Regions from separate parts of the Bradyrhizobium sp. HKCCYLRH3061 genome, predicted to be linked through region 2. Evidence: predicted binding sites of a transcription regulator. Region 2 holds the regulator's gene; the other holds the start of a gene.

Region 1 (7,413 bases), on a different contig from region 2:
GGGATGGCGCCGAGGCGGTCGTCGGACAGCAGCGCGAGATCGGCGGTGCGGTCGACCAGGCGCTCGGCGACGAGATGCACGACCTTCTCGGGGCTGCTCTGGATGCGGCCCTCGACCAGCACCAGGCGCGCACCCATCACCTCCTTGCGGAAGGTCTCCATCACCTTCGGCCAGACTACGATGTTGGCGATGCCGGTCTCGTCCTCCAGGGTCATGAACACGACGCCCTTGGCGCTGCCCGGTCGCTGCCGCACCAGCACCACGCCGGCGCAGCGGACTCTGCGACGGTCATTGGCATCGTTGATCTCGCGGCAGGCCAGCACGCCTTCGGCAGCGAAACGCTCACGCAGGAACTCCATCGGGTGGCCCTTCAGGGACAGGCGGATGGTCTGATAGTCCGCGACGACGTGCTCCGGCAGCGGCATCTCGGGCAGCGGCCTGGCGCCCTCGTCCGGCTGCTCGCGGGCGATGGCGGCCTCGAACAGCGGCAGCGGCACGTCGTCGGGCAGCCGGCGCACCGCCCAGAGCGCGGCGCGACGGTCGAGCCCGAGCGATCGGAACGCATCGGCATCGGCCAGCAGCAGCAGCGCGCGCTTGGGCAGAGCGGTATCGCGGGCGAAGTCTTCCAACGAGGTGAAGGGACGGCGTTGGCGCGCCTTGATGATGCGGTCGGCCCAGTCGTCCTCGCGGTCGAAGATGTCGGCTTGTGTCTCGTTATCGTTGCGGGGCGATGCGTTTGCATGCTCTCCAAATGCACCAAGCGTTTGCGAGTTGGAAACAACTCCACCCACGCCGTCATTCCGGGGCGCCCGGAGGGCGAGCCCGGAATCCATAACCACGATCGGGAGTATGGATTCCGGGCTCGCGCTGCGCGCGCCCCGGAATGACGATGGGAGAGCCTCCCCAGCACCTATTGAAGATGTTGGAGCAGGCTGCGCCTTCCTCCGCAGCGCCTCCGACAATTTCCTGATCCGTTCCTCGTCGCGGTCGATCCAGCGGAAGCCGTCGATCTGGCGGAAGCCGAGGCGAACGGCGCAGTATTCATCATTCGTGTTCTCCAGCGTGTTGTCGGCGAAGCTGTGGGACACGTCGATGTTGCGGATCTCGACGCCGTTCTTGTGGGCGTCGCCGACGATCTGGGCCGGGGCATAAAAACCCATCGGCTGCGAATTCAAGAGCGCGCAACAGAATGCATCCGGGTGGAAGCACTTCAGCCAGGACGAGACATAGACGAGCTGGGCGAAGCTCGCGGCATGGCTCTCCGGAAAGCCGTAGGAGCCAAAGCCCTTGATCTGGTCGAAGCAGCTCTTGGCGAAGGCTGGATCGTAGCCACGCGCGATCATGCTCGTGACCATCTTCTCCTCATAGGAGCCGATGGTGCCGACATTGCGGAACGTCGCCATCGCGCGGCGCAGGCCATTGGCCTCCTCCGGCGAGAACTTCGCCGCCTCGATCGCGATCCGCATCGCCTGCTCCTGGAACAGCGGCACGCCGAGCGTCTTGTGCAGCACCTTGTAGAGCTCGTCCGCCGGGCCGTGATCCGGCGACGGCGACGGATAGGTCACCTTCTCCAGCTTGTTCCGTCGGCGCAGATAGGGATGCACCATGTCGCCCTGGATCGGCCCGGGCCGGACGATCGCGACCTCGATGACGAGATCGTAGAACTCGCGGGGCTTGAGCCGCGGCAGCATGTTCATCTGCGCCCGGCTTTCGACCTGGAACACGCCGAGCGACTCGCCCTTGCACAGCATGTCGTAGACCTTGGGCACCTCACGCGGCACTGTAGCCAGCTCGTAATGAATGCCTTTATGCTGCTCGATCAGCGCAAAGCTCTTGCGGATGCAGGTCAGCATGCCCAGCGCGAGCACGTCGACCTTCATCATGCTGAGCGCGTCGACATCGTCCTTGTCCCATTCAATAAAGGTGCGGTCGTCCATCGCGGCGTTGCCGATCGGGACGTAGCTGTCGAGCCGGTCCTGCGTCAGCACGTAGCCGCCGACATGCTGCGACAGATGGCGAGGAAAGGTGATCAGCTCCCCCGCCAGTTCTACCGCGCGGCGGATCATGGGGTTGGCGGGATCGAGCCCGGCCTGGCGCACCTGCATGTCCGACAGGCCGTCGCCCCAGCTGCCCCACACGGTGTCGGCGAGCACGGAGGTCACGTCCTCGGTCAGGCCCAGCGCCTTGCCGACGTCGCGGATGGCGCTGCGCGGGCGATAATGGATGACGGTGGCGATGATCGCGGCGCGATGGCGACCATAGCGGCGATAGACATATTGCATCACCTCCTCGCGCCGCGAATGTTCGAAATCGACATCGATATCCGGCGGCTCCAGCCGCTCCTTGGAGATGAAGCGCTCGAACAACAGGTCGATCTTGGTCGGATCGACCGAGGTGATGCCGAGCACGTAGCAGACGGCGGAATTCGCCGCGGAGCCGCGGCCCTGGCACAGGATTCCCTGGCTGCGCGCGTAGCGCACGATGTCGTGGACGGTGAGGAAGTAATGCGCGTAGTTGAGCTCGGCGATCAGCGCCAGCTCCTTGTTGAGGATCGCGCGCAGCCTTTCATCGAGATGCTCGCCGAAATAGCTCTTGGCGCCGGCCCAGGTCAGGTCCTCCAGATGGCCCTGCGCCGTCTTGCCCGAAGGCACCGGCTCGTCGGGATATTGGTATTTGAGCTGGTCGAGCGAGAAGCTAATGCGATCGGTGAAGCGGATAGTCTCGGTGATCGCGTCGGGATGATCGCGGAACAGCCGCGCCATCTCGTGTCCCGGCTTGAGATGGCGCTCGGCGTTGGCCTGCAGACGGCGGCCGATGCTCTCGATCGAGGCCTTCTCGCGGATGCAGGTCAGCACGTCCTGTAGCATGCGCTGCTGCGGATGGTGATACAGCACGTCATTGGTGGCGATCAGCGGCACTTTGCTGGAAGCCGCAAGGCGCGCGAGCCGCGCCAGCCGGCGGCGGTCGTCGCCACGATACAGCAGGCTGCCGGCCAGCCACACGCCTTCGGCGGGGCTGTCCTTGAGACGGGCCAGGATTTTGCCGAGGGCGTCCTCCTCGAAGCGATGCGGCGGCATCAGCACCACGAGCTGCCCCTCGATGGACTCGAGGAGATCTTCGAAGCTCAGGCGGCAGTCGCCCTTGGCGACCTTGTCGAGATCGCTGCCACGCTTGCCGCGGGTGAGCAGCTGGCACAGCCGACCATAGGCGGCACGGTCGCGCGGATAGACCAGGATGTCCGGCGTGCCGCAGGTGAACACCAGCCGCGCGCCGTAGAGCAGTTTCGGCTTGTAGCTCAGCCGGTCGTTGTTCAGCTCGCTATAGGCGCGGACGATGCCGGCGAGCGTGTTGTGGTCGGCGATGCCGATGGCGGTGAGGCCGTATTCGGCGGCCTGATGCACGTAGGCCTGGGGATGCGAGCCGCCGTGCAGGAAGGAGAAATTGGTGGTGACGCCGATCTCGGCATAGGGGGCGAGAGTCATGGCGTGATCGCCGAGGCTGGGGCGGCGCGATGCCCATCCCTGACATTGTTAGTTTGAGTACATCTCTCGCGGCTTGCGCGGTCCTTACCTCTCCCCGCCTGCGGGGAGAGGTCGGATTGCATCGTCAGATGCAATCCGGGTGAGGGGGACTCTCCGCACGGTCGGTGGGTGTGGCCGCCCCTCACCCCAACCCTCTCCCCGTGAAGAACGGGGAGAGGGAGCGCACCGGTCGCGCTGTAAGTGCTCGGATCCAACGTCCAAGCTAGCTTCGTTCCGAAGACAACGGGCACTGCGCACGAGGATAGTCCGTCACCCCACCCCGGCTCGCATGCGCGCATGCGAGCCGACCCTCCCCCTCCAGGGGAGGGTGAGCAGCGTGGTTGCCGTGCGATCGCCCCGCCCCTCATGCGAACAGGCCGTGCATGTACCAGGCGGGCTGCACCGGCGGGCCGTTCTCCGGCTGCTCGAATTCGCGGTCATACAGGCCGTCGCGGTACAGCCAGAAGCGGAGGCCGTGCTCGTCCTCGACGCGGAAATAGTCGCGCGTCAGGCCCTGGCCGTCGGGGCGCCACCATTCCATCGCGATGCGCTCCGGGCCTTCGGCGCGCACGACCGCGTGTGCGGCGCGGCGCCAGACGAAGCGCGCGGGCGGGCCGTCGGGGACGCCGGCGATGACCTGGATGGCCTCGGGACGCGCGAACAGCCGCAACGGGCGCAGCGGCGGCTCGCCGTCGTGGCGTTCGGGCCAGGCGGCGGTGCTGGTGGTCGCAAGGTGATGCTGGGCCGGCAGCGGCAGCGCCGCGCGCTCGGGGACATGGGTGTCGACCGGCAGATGCACGACGACGCGCTTGCCGCCGATACGCGCGGCGATGCGGTCGATCAAAGCCGACAGTTCGTCATTGTCGTGGACATGGGCATCGAGATCGCGCTGCTGCTGCACCACGATCTCGCTACGGCCAGCGGCGAGCCGGATCATGTCGAAGCCGAAGCCGGGATCGAGCGGATCGTTCAAGGCCTCCAGCCGCTCGCGGAACAGCCGGTCGATGACGGCGGCGTCCGTCACCGGCTGGCCGGTGTCCACCGCGATGACGCGCACCAGGCCGTCGGTGCGGAAGAAGCAGGCCTCCAGCCGCCGCGCGCCCTTGCCCTGCTGCGCCATCGCCGCCACCAGCATCGCCGCGAGGCTGGAGAGGCTTGCCGCGATCACGGTGTCGGTCGCCACCGGCTCGGCAAAGCGCTTGTCGACGATGTAGTCCGGCGGGACTTTTCGCGGGTTGATCGGCGCATCGGCCTCGCCCAGCGCCTGCGCCAGCACACGGGTGAAGGCGGCGCCGAACCGCGCGGTGATCTCGTTGCGGCCGCGCGCGGCGACGTCGCCGATCGTCTTCAAGCCGGCGCGGCGCAGACCGAGCGTGATGGCCTCGCTGCCGCCGAGCGCGGCCACCGGCAGCGGCGCCACCGCAGCCGCCTCCTCGCCATCGGGCACGATGCGGCCATGCACCTGCCGGTTCAGCGTCCGCGCGCAGACGGCGTTTGAGGCGATCGCTGCCGACACAATGAGACCGTGCGCAGTCAGCGCATCGCAGACCGACCGCATCAGTCTGGCTTCGCCGCCGAACAGATGCACGCAGCCGGTGATGTCGAGCGACAGGCCATGCGGCGGGTCGAGCGCCACCAGCGGCGTGAAGCGGTCGCACCAGTCGGCGATGCTCTCCAGCATCTTTGCATCAGCCGCCAAATCGGCTTCGTGCGCGACGAGGTCGGGACAGACCGCGCGGGCATTCGCCAAGGGTTGGCCGAGCGACACACCGTGGCGCGCCGCCGCTTCGTCCAGCGAATGGATCAGCAGCACATTGGCATCCTTGAGGACGACCGCCTGCGGAAGGCCGTCATGCGGACCGGCGGCTCGGCTGCGCTTGATGCGATCGATGGGCAGGCGCGGCAGCCACAGGCTGAGGATCCGCCGCCGGTTCGTTGAAACGGCATGCATCGGGAGTCCACTCCATGATCCATCGTCCGGTCTGGCCGTGACGGTTGCGAATGAGCTCGGCGTCGAGCCGCGGCGCGCCCCACGCCATCCAGGGTGCTGCGAGCGGCGACGGCGCGCTGCGCACGATCCAGCGCGTCTCCGCGGTCGAGGGCTCGGGTTCGGCGGCGACGCGCAGCAGCAGCGCGGTCACGCCGGACTCCTGCGCCGTCAGGGTCAGCTTGCGGCTGGCGACGAGATCGAGCTTTTGCGTCTCGCCCCACACCTCCAGCATCACCCCGCCCAGCGCGTCGCAGGCGAGCGCGTCGGCGGCGGTGCGCAGGGCATGATCGAGATCGGGCGCGCGCACGACCACGAGACGGCACGGATCGAGGCCGAGCTCGGCGAGCCCGCTCATCGACAGCGCGCCCATCTCGCGCTCGGCGAAATCCTGCCGGATCCAGATCAGCGGCCGGCGCGCGGCGACACGCGCGGCAAGCCCGCACAGGAAGCCGGTCGCGGCCGCCGCCTGGCGGCCGGTCTCGGCGAACACCTCGTGCAGCGCGCCCGTGGCGAGGCCGCCCTGCAGCACCGCATCGGCCGTGTCATGACCGAGCGCGACCCGGCGCAAATCATGCGCGCCATCGGCCGCCTCGAGCCGGGCAATGTAGCCGCGCAGACGCGCGAGCGTATCCATGCGTGCGCCGGTCATCCGTCGCCGCTCCTTTCATCCATCGTGCGGGTGCTGCCGTTCTCTTTGTGAACGCAGGCAATGAACCCGCGACGACCCTCTTTGTTCATGATACGTTCTAATATAAAGCTAACGCGTCAAAGAGAGTCAATCGGGATTGCCCCGGATCTGATTCAGCGAGTGGAATCAAAGGGATTCAAAAGCATGGAGCTGCTGCGCAAACTGGAGATCCTGGCCGATGCCGCCAAGTACGACGCGTCCTGCGCCTCCAGCGGTACGGAGATGCGGGATTCCCGTGACGGCAAGGGGCTCGGCTCGACCTCGCCCGGGATGGGCATCTGCCATTCCTATGCGCCGGACGGGCGCTGCATCTCGCTGCTCAAGATTTTGCTGACCAACGCCTGCAACTTCGACTGCCTGTATTGCGTCAACCGCGCCTCCTCCAACGTGCTCCGCGCCCGCTTCACGGTCGACGAAGTGGTGCAGCTGACGATCGACTTCTATCGCCGCAACTACATCGAGGGGCTGTTCCTATCGTCCGGCATCATCCGCAGCCCCGACTACACGATGGAGCAGGTCGTCTCGGTCGCGCGCAAATTGCGCGAGGAGCATCGCTTCCGCGGCTACATCCATCTGAAGACAATTCCGGAGGCCGACGAGGCGCTGATCGCGGAGGCCGGAAAATATGCCGACCGGCTCAGCATCAATATCGAGACACCGCTGGAGGACAGCCTGACCAAGCTCGCGCCGGAGAAGGACCAGCGCGCGATCCGCCGCACCATGGGGCGTCTCAGGCTGAAGCTCGACGAGACGGCGGAAGCCAAGAAGACGGTGCGCCGGGCGAAGCCGCCGCGCTTTGCGCCGGCCGGCCAGAGCACGCAGATGATCGTCGGCGCCGACACGGCCAACGACCGCACGATCCTGTCGACCTCGGCCAATCTCTACGGCGCCTACAAGCTCAAGCGGGTGTATTACTCGGCCTTCAGCCCGATCCCCGATGCCAGCCGGGCGCTGCCGCTGCAGGCGCCGCCTCTGGTGCGCGAGCACCGGCTGTACCAGGCGGACTGGCTGATGCGGTTCTACGGCTTCGACGCCGACGAGATCGTCGAGGAAGGCGAAGGCATGCTGCCGCTCGACATCGATCCCAAGCTCGCCTGGGCGCTGCGCCACCGCGACCGCTTCCCGCTCGACATCAACACAGCGAGCCGCGAGGAGCTGTTGCGCGTGCCCGGCTTCGGCACCCGCACCGTGCAGCGCATCCTCGCGACCCGCCG
Region 2 (7,413 bases):
TCCACCGCGGCGGAGAAATCATCCACGGCGGTCCGCGCGTTGACCAATGGAGAGCTTTCCTCCGGCGCGCGCGACATCTCCGGCGGCCGGCAGGAGCCGCCATAGCCGCGCGCGTCGACGGCCCAGACGTCGTAGCCGGCCTGCGCCAGAACATCCATGAAGGAGGCGCCGCCGACCGCGACGTCGAACAGGCTTGCGGACGAGAAGGTGGCGCCATGCATCATCACCAGCGTGCGCTCGGCTGAAAAGCGTTGCAGATCGTTCCGGCGCTTGTTGATGAGCTGAAGCTGCACGTCGGGCGCTGGGCCTGCGATCAGGTGGCGCTCGGACACGACGTGCGATGAAGACGGAGCGTTGTCGGTCATGGTCATCTCAGATCAGGCGAAGTCCCAGGCAAACCGGTCGCCGTCGCGACTGATACGCCCGGCCGAGGACTCGGCGAAATGCGTCGTGAACACCAGCGAGCCGGACTCGGCGGCATGGTTCATCGCCCATCGGCGCGACGTCCGCGCCGCATCCGGGAACTCGCAATAGACCGAATTCCAGTCGGGATGCGCGACCTGCAGCGGATGATGCATCACGTCGCCCCAGAACAGCGCGCGCTCGCCACGCGAGCTGAAGCTGATGCAGGCGTGATCGATGCTGTGACCGGGGCTCGGCAGAAAACGGAAGCCGTCGACGACCTCGCTGCCATCGACCGTGATCTCGCGCGCGAGGCCGGCCTCGACGATCGGCAGCACGCTGTCTTCGTAGACCCCCGGCATCGGTGGATGCAGCATGGGTCCGAGCCCGGCCATGTCCCTGATCGCCGCATCGGAGCCGTCGCCAGCCGAGAGGGCGGCGACATAGGCGCGCTCTCGGCCCGAGAAAACGTGCCGGGCGTTCGGAAACACCGGCATCCAGCGGCCATCGGCAAGCTGCGTATTCCAGCCCACGTGATCCGCATGCAAATGCGTCATCAGGACGAGGTCGACATCGTCGGGGGCGACGCCGGCCGCCCGCAATCGGTCGAGGAACGGCTCGTTCAGGCGATGCAGAACGGCCGCGCCGGGCCGCTCCTTGTCGTTGCCGGTGGCCGTGTCGATCAGCACCACCCGCTCCGGCGTCCGCACCAGCCAGCTATGGATGCTCAGGCGCAGCGATCCCGTGCGCGGATCGACCGATCCCGGCCCGAAACGGCCGCGTTCGCGGGCAATGCTGGCGGCGTCCACGCCTGGAAACAGAAACTCCCCCTCGACCGCATCGAGACCGATCTCGAAAATCCTGCTGATGGTGGCGTCCCCGACGCGATAGGTCGTGATGTCCTGCATGTTTGGCGGCCTCGATCCGAACGGTGATCTTGTCTGGGCCGACATCTACGATTAGGTCATACATTCCTCAAATCGATCCAACTCATGCAGTCCATCGACCACTTCGATCTTCGTTCCTTCGACCTCAACCTGCTGGTCGCATTCGACGCACTGATGCAGGAGCGCAGCGTGACGCGCGCGGCGGCGCGCCTCAAGGTCGGGCAGCCGGCGATGAGCCATTCGCTGTCGACGCTTCGCGTGCTGCTGCAGGATGAGCTGTTCGTCCGCGTCGGCACGGTCATGCAGCCGACCCCCAAGGCTGCGGTGCTGGCCGGACCGGTTCGGGCGGCGCTGGCCCAGATGCAGGCTGCGTTGCACGCCGCACCGGAGTTCGACCCAGCGACCGAGCAGCGCACCATCCGCTTGGGATTCTCGAGCGAGGTCGAGCTGCTGCTGATCCCCGAACTCACGGCGGAGCTGCGTCGAACGGCGCCCGGCGTGCGGCTTCTCAGCCGTCCGACCGAACGCAACGAGGTGCATCGTCTGCTCGACGAGGGCGCCTTGGATGTCGGCGTCGGCTGCTTCGAGGCGGTGGCGCTGCGGCACCGATCCCAGTTCCTGTTCGAGCAGGCGCTGAGCTGCGTCTACAATCCAAAGCGCATCGCGATGAAAACACCGATCGGCCTGGATGCCTATCTGTCGCTTCCGCACGCACTGGTGACGCTGACCAACAGCCTGCAGGGCTGCCTGGAGGCGGCGCTGGATGAGATCGGGACCGAGCTCAACGTGGTCTCGGCCTCCTCGGATTTCCTCAGCGTGCTGGCGACGGTGGCCGCCTCACCGGTGATCACGACGATCCCGACCCGGATGGCAAGGCTCTACGGCCCGCGGTTTGGACTGGCGCTCTGTCCGGCGCCGTTGAAGTTGCGGCTGCCGGCGGTCTCGATGGTCTGGCCGCTGCAGCTCGACCGCGATGCCGCATCGGTCTGGCTGCGGAACATGGTGGCAAACATCCTGCACACCACCGAGCGCGCCGCCTGTCGCGCGGCTGCCGGATAGCTCCGTCTGGACTCCGTGTGCACGTGAGCAGATCGCGACTGCCCCCCGGCATGATTGCAGAGTTTCTCGCGCGATCGTGAGGCGGCGGGCCACGCGACGCACCTTCAGACGATCGGAAAGCCGGGAGCGGCTTAGGCTCTTGGCCACCCCGTGCGCGTTCGGTTAGAAGGCGATTCAGTCGATCTGCCCGTCTTCGTCCGAAGGTAATCCCATGGCCCTGATGCCGGTCTCCGATGCGTTGTCCGCGGTGCTCGCCGGCACCGAGCCGCTGGCTGAGGAAATGGTCGGGCTGGACGAGGCCTATCACCGCATCCTGGCCCGCGACCTCGCGGCGCTGCGGACGCAGCCGCCCGAGGCGATGTCGGCGATGGATGGCTATGCGGTGCGCGCGGCCGACGCAGCCAAGGCCAAGGCGCGGCTGAAGGTGATCGGCGAGGTCGCGGCGGGACGGCCGTTCGATCGCGTGGTCGGGCCCGGCGAGGCGGCGCGGATCTTCACCGGCGGCGTTGTCCCCGCAGGCGCCGACGCGGTGGTGATCCAGGAGGACACGATCGCCGAGGACGGCCATGTCGTGATCACCGAGGCCGCGATCACAGGCCGGCACATCCGGCCGGCCGGCGTCGACTTCCACCAGGGCATGGTGCTGCTGAAGGCCGGGCGCCGACTCAGCGACCGCGACCTATCCCTGGCGGCCAGCATGAATCATCCGGCGCTGCCGGTGCGGCGGCGGCCGAAGGTGGCGCTGCTCGCCACCGGCGACGAGCTGGTGATGCCGGGCTCGACGCCCGGCCCGGGGCAGATCGTCTATTCCAACGGCTACGCGCTGCGGGCGCTGGTGCGCAGCGAGGGCGCGACGCCGATCGATCTCGGCATCGCCGCGGATACGATGGAGGCGACGGTCGCTGGAATCCGGCGCGCCCGCGCGGCCGAGGCCGACGTCCTGATCACGACCGGCGGCGCCTCGGTCGGCGATCACGACCTGGTCAAGCAGGCGCTGGAGGCCGAGGGCGTCGAAATGGCGTTCTGGAAGATCGCGATGCGGCCGGGCAAGCCGATGATGCACGGACGGCTCGGCGACATCAGGGTGATCGGACTGCCCGGCAATCCGGTGTCGTCCTATGTCTGCGCCATCCTGTTCATGGTGCCGCTGATTCGGCACCTGCTCGGCCGCGACGAGGCCGTGATGCTGCGCGAGACCGCCCTGCTCGGCCGCGAGTTGGGGGCGAACGATTCGCGCGAGGACTATCTGCGGGCGCAGCTCAAGGAGCGCGCCGACGGCACCCTGGTCGCAACACCGGTGACGCAGCAGGATTCGTCGCTGCTCGGCAATCTCGCGCTGTCGCAGGCGCTGGTGATCCGGCCGGCGTTTGCGCCGAAGGCGCCTGCCGGCAGCCCGTGCGAAATCCTGCGCCTGCCGAACTGAGCCGCTTCCCCGGTAAAGCCCGGTCCGTTCATCATATTTTTAGGATTGCGGAACACACATCGAACATATAGTGTCCGTTCATGATTTGTTTTTAGTATGTTGCGGGCGACGCGATGACGGTCCGACTCCAGGGCGCTCTCAGCCGGCTTGTGCTCAAGGCGCAGCTCCTGGACTCGGACAACAACAAACCGGGGACCAGGTCGAAATGCTGACGCGCAAACAGTACGAACTTCTGCGGTTCATCAACGAGCGGCTCAAGGAAGCCGGCGTGCCGCCGTCCTTCGACGAGATGAAGGATGCGCTCGATCTGCGTTCAAAGTCCGGCATTCATCGCCTGATCACGGCGCTCGAGGAGCGCGGCTTCATCCGCCGGCTGCCGAATCGCGCCCGCGCGATCGAGGTGATCAAGCTGCCCGAGCTGTCGCAGGCCGCGGGCAACCGTCGCGGCTTCACGCCGTCGGTGATCGAAGGCAATCTCGGCAAGGTGCGCACCAGCACTCCCGCGCTGGACGATGGCGAGCGCCCTGTCGCGGTGCCGGTGATGGGCCGCATCGCCGCCGGTACCCCGATCGAGGCGCTGCAGACGCGCAGCCACACCATCAGCGTGCCTGCGGACATGCTCGGCAACGGCGATCACTATGCGCTCGAGGTGCGCGGCGACTCGATGGTCGATGCCGGCATCCTCGACGGTGACATGGCGCTGATCCAGCGCAACGAGACCGCCGACACCGGCGACATCGTGGTGGCGCTGATCGACGATGAGGAAGCGACCTTGAAGCGCTTCCGCCGTCGCGGCGCATCGATCGCGCTCGAGCCGGCCAACACCGCCTACGAGGTGCGCATCCTGCCGCCGAACCGGGTGAAGATCCAAGGCAAGCTGGTCGGGCTGTACCGCAAGTACTGATCGCGAATGGGATCGGTCGATCGGCGGCGGGCGCACGCGCTTTCGCCGCCGAGCTGGAGGCTGCCCAGCAAAATACGTCACGCGCGAATGCACCTCATGATGTGCAGCGCGGCATGCTCAAACGCTTGTGATCGGCCGCGGGCACACGCGATGCAGATCAGCGCAGAATTGCCGCGAAGCGCGCGCTAACATCACCATCGATGTCCACTCTGATAGAGGCCTGCGCCTGTCCGGGGGGAGCGTGGGTCGGCTATCTCTCAACGAGGAGCGATCCGATGTGTGACTACAGCCTCCATGCGGTTGCGTCCCGTCCCGCCAAGGTCGGCGAGACGTTGATCTCGATGACCTTCCGTGGCACCGCCACCCGCGGCTTCGCCCTGGAGAGCGAGCCGACCGTCGCAGTCTGCATGATGCCCGGCACCGAGTTGGCCTTCGCCGAGGACGTCCGCTACGACAGCCGCTGGCTCTGGACCCGGACGATCCGCGAGCGCGTCGCAAAGTTCAACAGCATCGAGACCCACATTCCCGATCGCCATCACGACGCGATCGAGTTCGCCGACGGCCGCCACGTGCTGGTGACCCAGCTCTGCGAGGGCCAGCGCGTCACCGTGCTGCAATTGCCGGTCAGCAAGCAGCCGGCAGAGCGTCGCCCGGACATCGGCGAGGACGTGCCGACGTCGCATGCCACACCGATTCGCCGCATCAGCATCACCTGAGGGCCTGCGCGTCGGCATTTCTGTCGGTCGTGAGCGCGCTTTCGACGGTGGGAGACTTGGTCAACTTGGGTTCTGCAAGCGCAAAGTCCTCTCGGGCGAACGTCCGGCATCGCATCGGATAGGAACGACATCCCTCGGCCGGCATTGTTTGCCGGGGGAGCTTGCCGCCGTGGTCAACAAGATCGATTGGAACAAGGCCGGACGGATCACCGAGCCCGGCCGCTACATGCTTGCGTTCGGATGGCTGACGGTCACGGCTGATGACGTCGCCATCTGGCAACGCTATCCGGGCGCCGCGTTCACGCTGGTCGAAGGTCCATCGCTGTTCGATGGACCAGACGACACCGAGTATCATCGCGGCACGTTCGAGCTGCCCGGCACTCAATCCTGCTCGCTCTGCTCGGTCTCCGGCGGCGTCGCGTCCTGAAGCGGCGCGGCCGGCGCACGCGGCGTCAGCGTCGTGTCGAACGCGCCGGCCTCGGCGGGTGCCGGCCACCATGGGCGGTCAGTGCCGCCGGCGCGCGCCGGCGTCACGGCGAAGCCTATGCCCTGCTGCACCAGCAACAAGGCGCCCTGCTGCCGCAGCCGTTCGCGATCGATGACGGCCGCCGCGCAGGATGACGGCGCGGCGCGCGCGGTGACGATCAGCGCGGCGTGGGTGCAATCATCGGCGAGCGCCTCGGCGCGCAGGGTCAGGGCGGTGAAGCGGCCGTCGGCCATCGCGACCACGCAGCCCGCCTCGTCGCAGGAGACCCCATCGGCGAGCGACGGATCCGTCGGCAGCCGGGCATCGGCGTCGGCCGCGAGCCACTCCTTGGTGGCGAACACATCCTTGCCGGTGCGCATCACATGCAGGCGCCCGTCACGGCCGCGCGCCGCCACCGCGCGCCCATCGCCGGCGATCAGCACATCGGGCAGCGGCGTCGTGGCGGCCCACGCGGTGGCCACCACGAGCCCCACGGCGCCCGACCAGCGCAGGGGTGTGCGCAGCAGGCCGATCACGATGACGCCCAGGCTGGCCAGGATCAGCGAGCCGATGCCGAAGGCCGGGATGCGCCCGACCGCGCCGGGCAGCGCCGCCACCCAGCGCGTCACCGCGATCATCCAGTCGATGCCGAGGCCCATCAGCGACCACCAGACGCCATCCAGGCCGAACGGCGCCGCCAGCAAGCCCATCAGGCCGGCCGGCATCACCAGCGCCGAGACCACCGGCATCGCCGCGAGATTGGCGAGCACGCCATAGGGCGTCACGCGATGGAAATGGAAGGCGGCATAGGGCGTGGTCGCGAGCCCGGCGATCAGCGAGGCCAGCAGCAGCATCGCAAGCTCGCGCCCGCCCCACAGCGCGACGCGCTGCGTCGTGGAGCTGTCCGGCGTCGCGAACAGCCTGGGCAGGCCGAACTGCACCAGCGCGACCAGGCCGAGCGTTGCCGCGAACGACATCTGGAAGCTCGGATGCACCAGCGCCTCGGGGGCTGCGATCAGCACGATCATCGCCGCGACCGCGAGCGTGCGGAAAGTGACGGCGCGGCGGTCGACCATGACCGCGATCAGCACCACGGCCGTCATGAAGAACGATCTCTGGGTCGCGACCTCCGCGCCTGAGAGCAACAGATAGAACGCCGCCGCGACCAGCGCCGCGGCCGCCGCCCATTTCTTGATCGGGTGGCTGACGGTAAGGCCTGGGATCAGCGCCAGCAGCGCGCGCACGGCGAAGAACACGACGCCGGCCACGACCGCCATGTGATAGCCTGAGATCGACAGCACATGGCCGAGACCGGAGACGAACATCGCGTCGTTGACATCGGGCGTGATGGCGTCGCGCCGGCCTGTCAGCAGCGCGGTGGCAATCGCCCGCTCGTCGCCCGACAGGCGGGCGCGGATGCGTGCGTCGATCGCGTCGCGCAGGCCCTGCATGGCCGCCGCATAGCCCAGGCCGAAGCCGGCGGCCTGGGGCGGCGGCGCCGTCGTGATCGCGCCCATCACGAAGCCGGAGGCTCCGATGCCCTGGAAGAACATGTC

The links. Region 2 encodes LexA, which represses DNA repair genes until DNA is damaged. Its sites were predicted from a motif close to TGTTCNNNNTGTGTTCNG; they were not measured.
Region 1: a site for LexA is predicted at 6,243-6,260, ahead of ACQR2C_RS06750 (ImuA family protein). Genes of this name have one in related genera too.

Annotation. Positions count from the first base shown of each region.
Region 1 is NZ_JBNPUE010000002.1:611,202-618,614, forward strand. It holds gene ACQR2C_RS06740 (error-prone DNA polymerase) at 1-3,482, opposite strand, end outside; gene ACQR2C_RS06745 (Y-family DNA polymerase) at 3,886-5,472, opposite strand; gene ACQR2C_RS06750 (ImuA family protein) at 5,372-6,160, opposite strand; gene ACQR2C_RS06755 (putative DNA modification/repair radical SAM protein) at 6,344-7,413, shown strand, end outside.
Region 2 is NZ_JBNPUE010000018.1:83,378-90,790, forward strand. It holds gene ACQR2C_RS25795 (alpha/beta hydrolase) at 1-365, opposite strand, end outside; gene ACQR2C_RS25800 (MBL fold metallo-hydrolase) at 378-1,310, opposite strand; gene ACQR2C_RS25805 (LysR family transcriptional regulator) at 1,395-2,348, shown strand; gene ACQR2C_RS25810 (molybdopterin molybdotransferase MoeA) at 2,560-3,771, shown strand; gene lexA (transcriptional repressor LexA) at 3,977-4,675, shown strand; gene ACQR2C_RS25820 (hypothetical protein) at 4,951-5,391, shown strand; gene ACQR2C_RS25825 (hypothetical protein) at 5,561-5,818, shown strand; gene ACQR2C_RS25830 (ComEC/Rec2 family competence protein) at 5,773-7,413, opposite strand, start outside.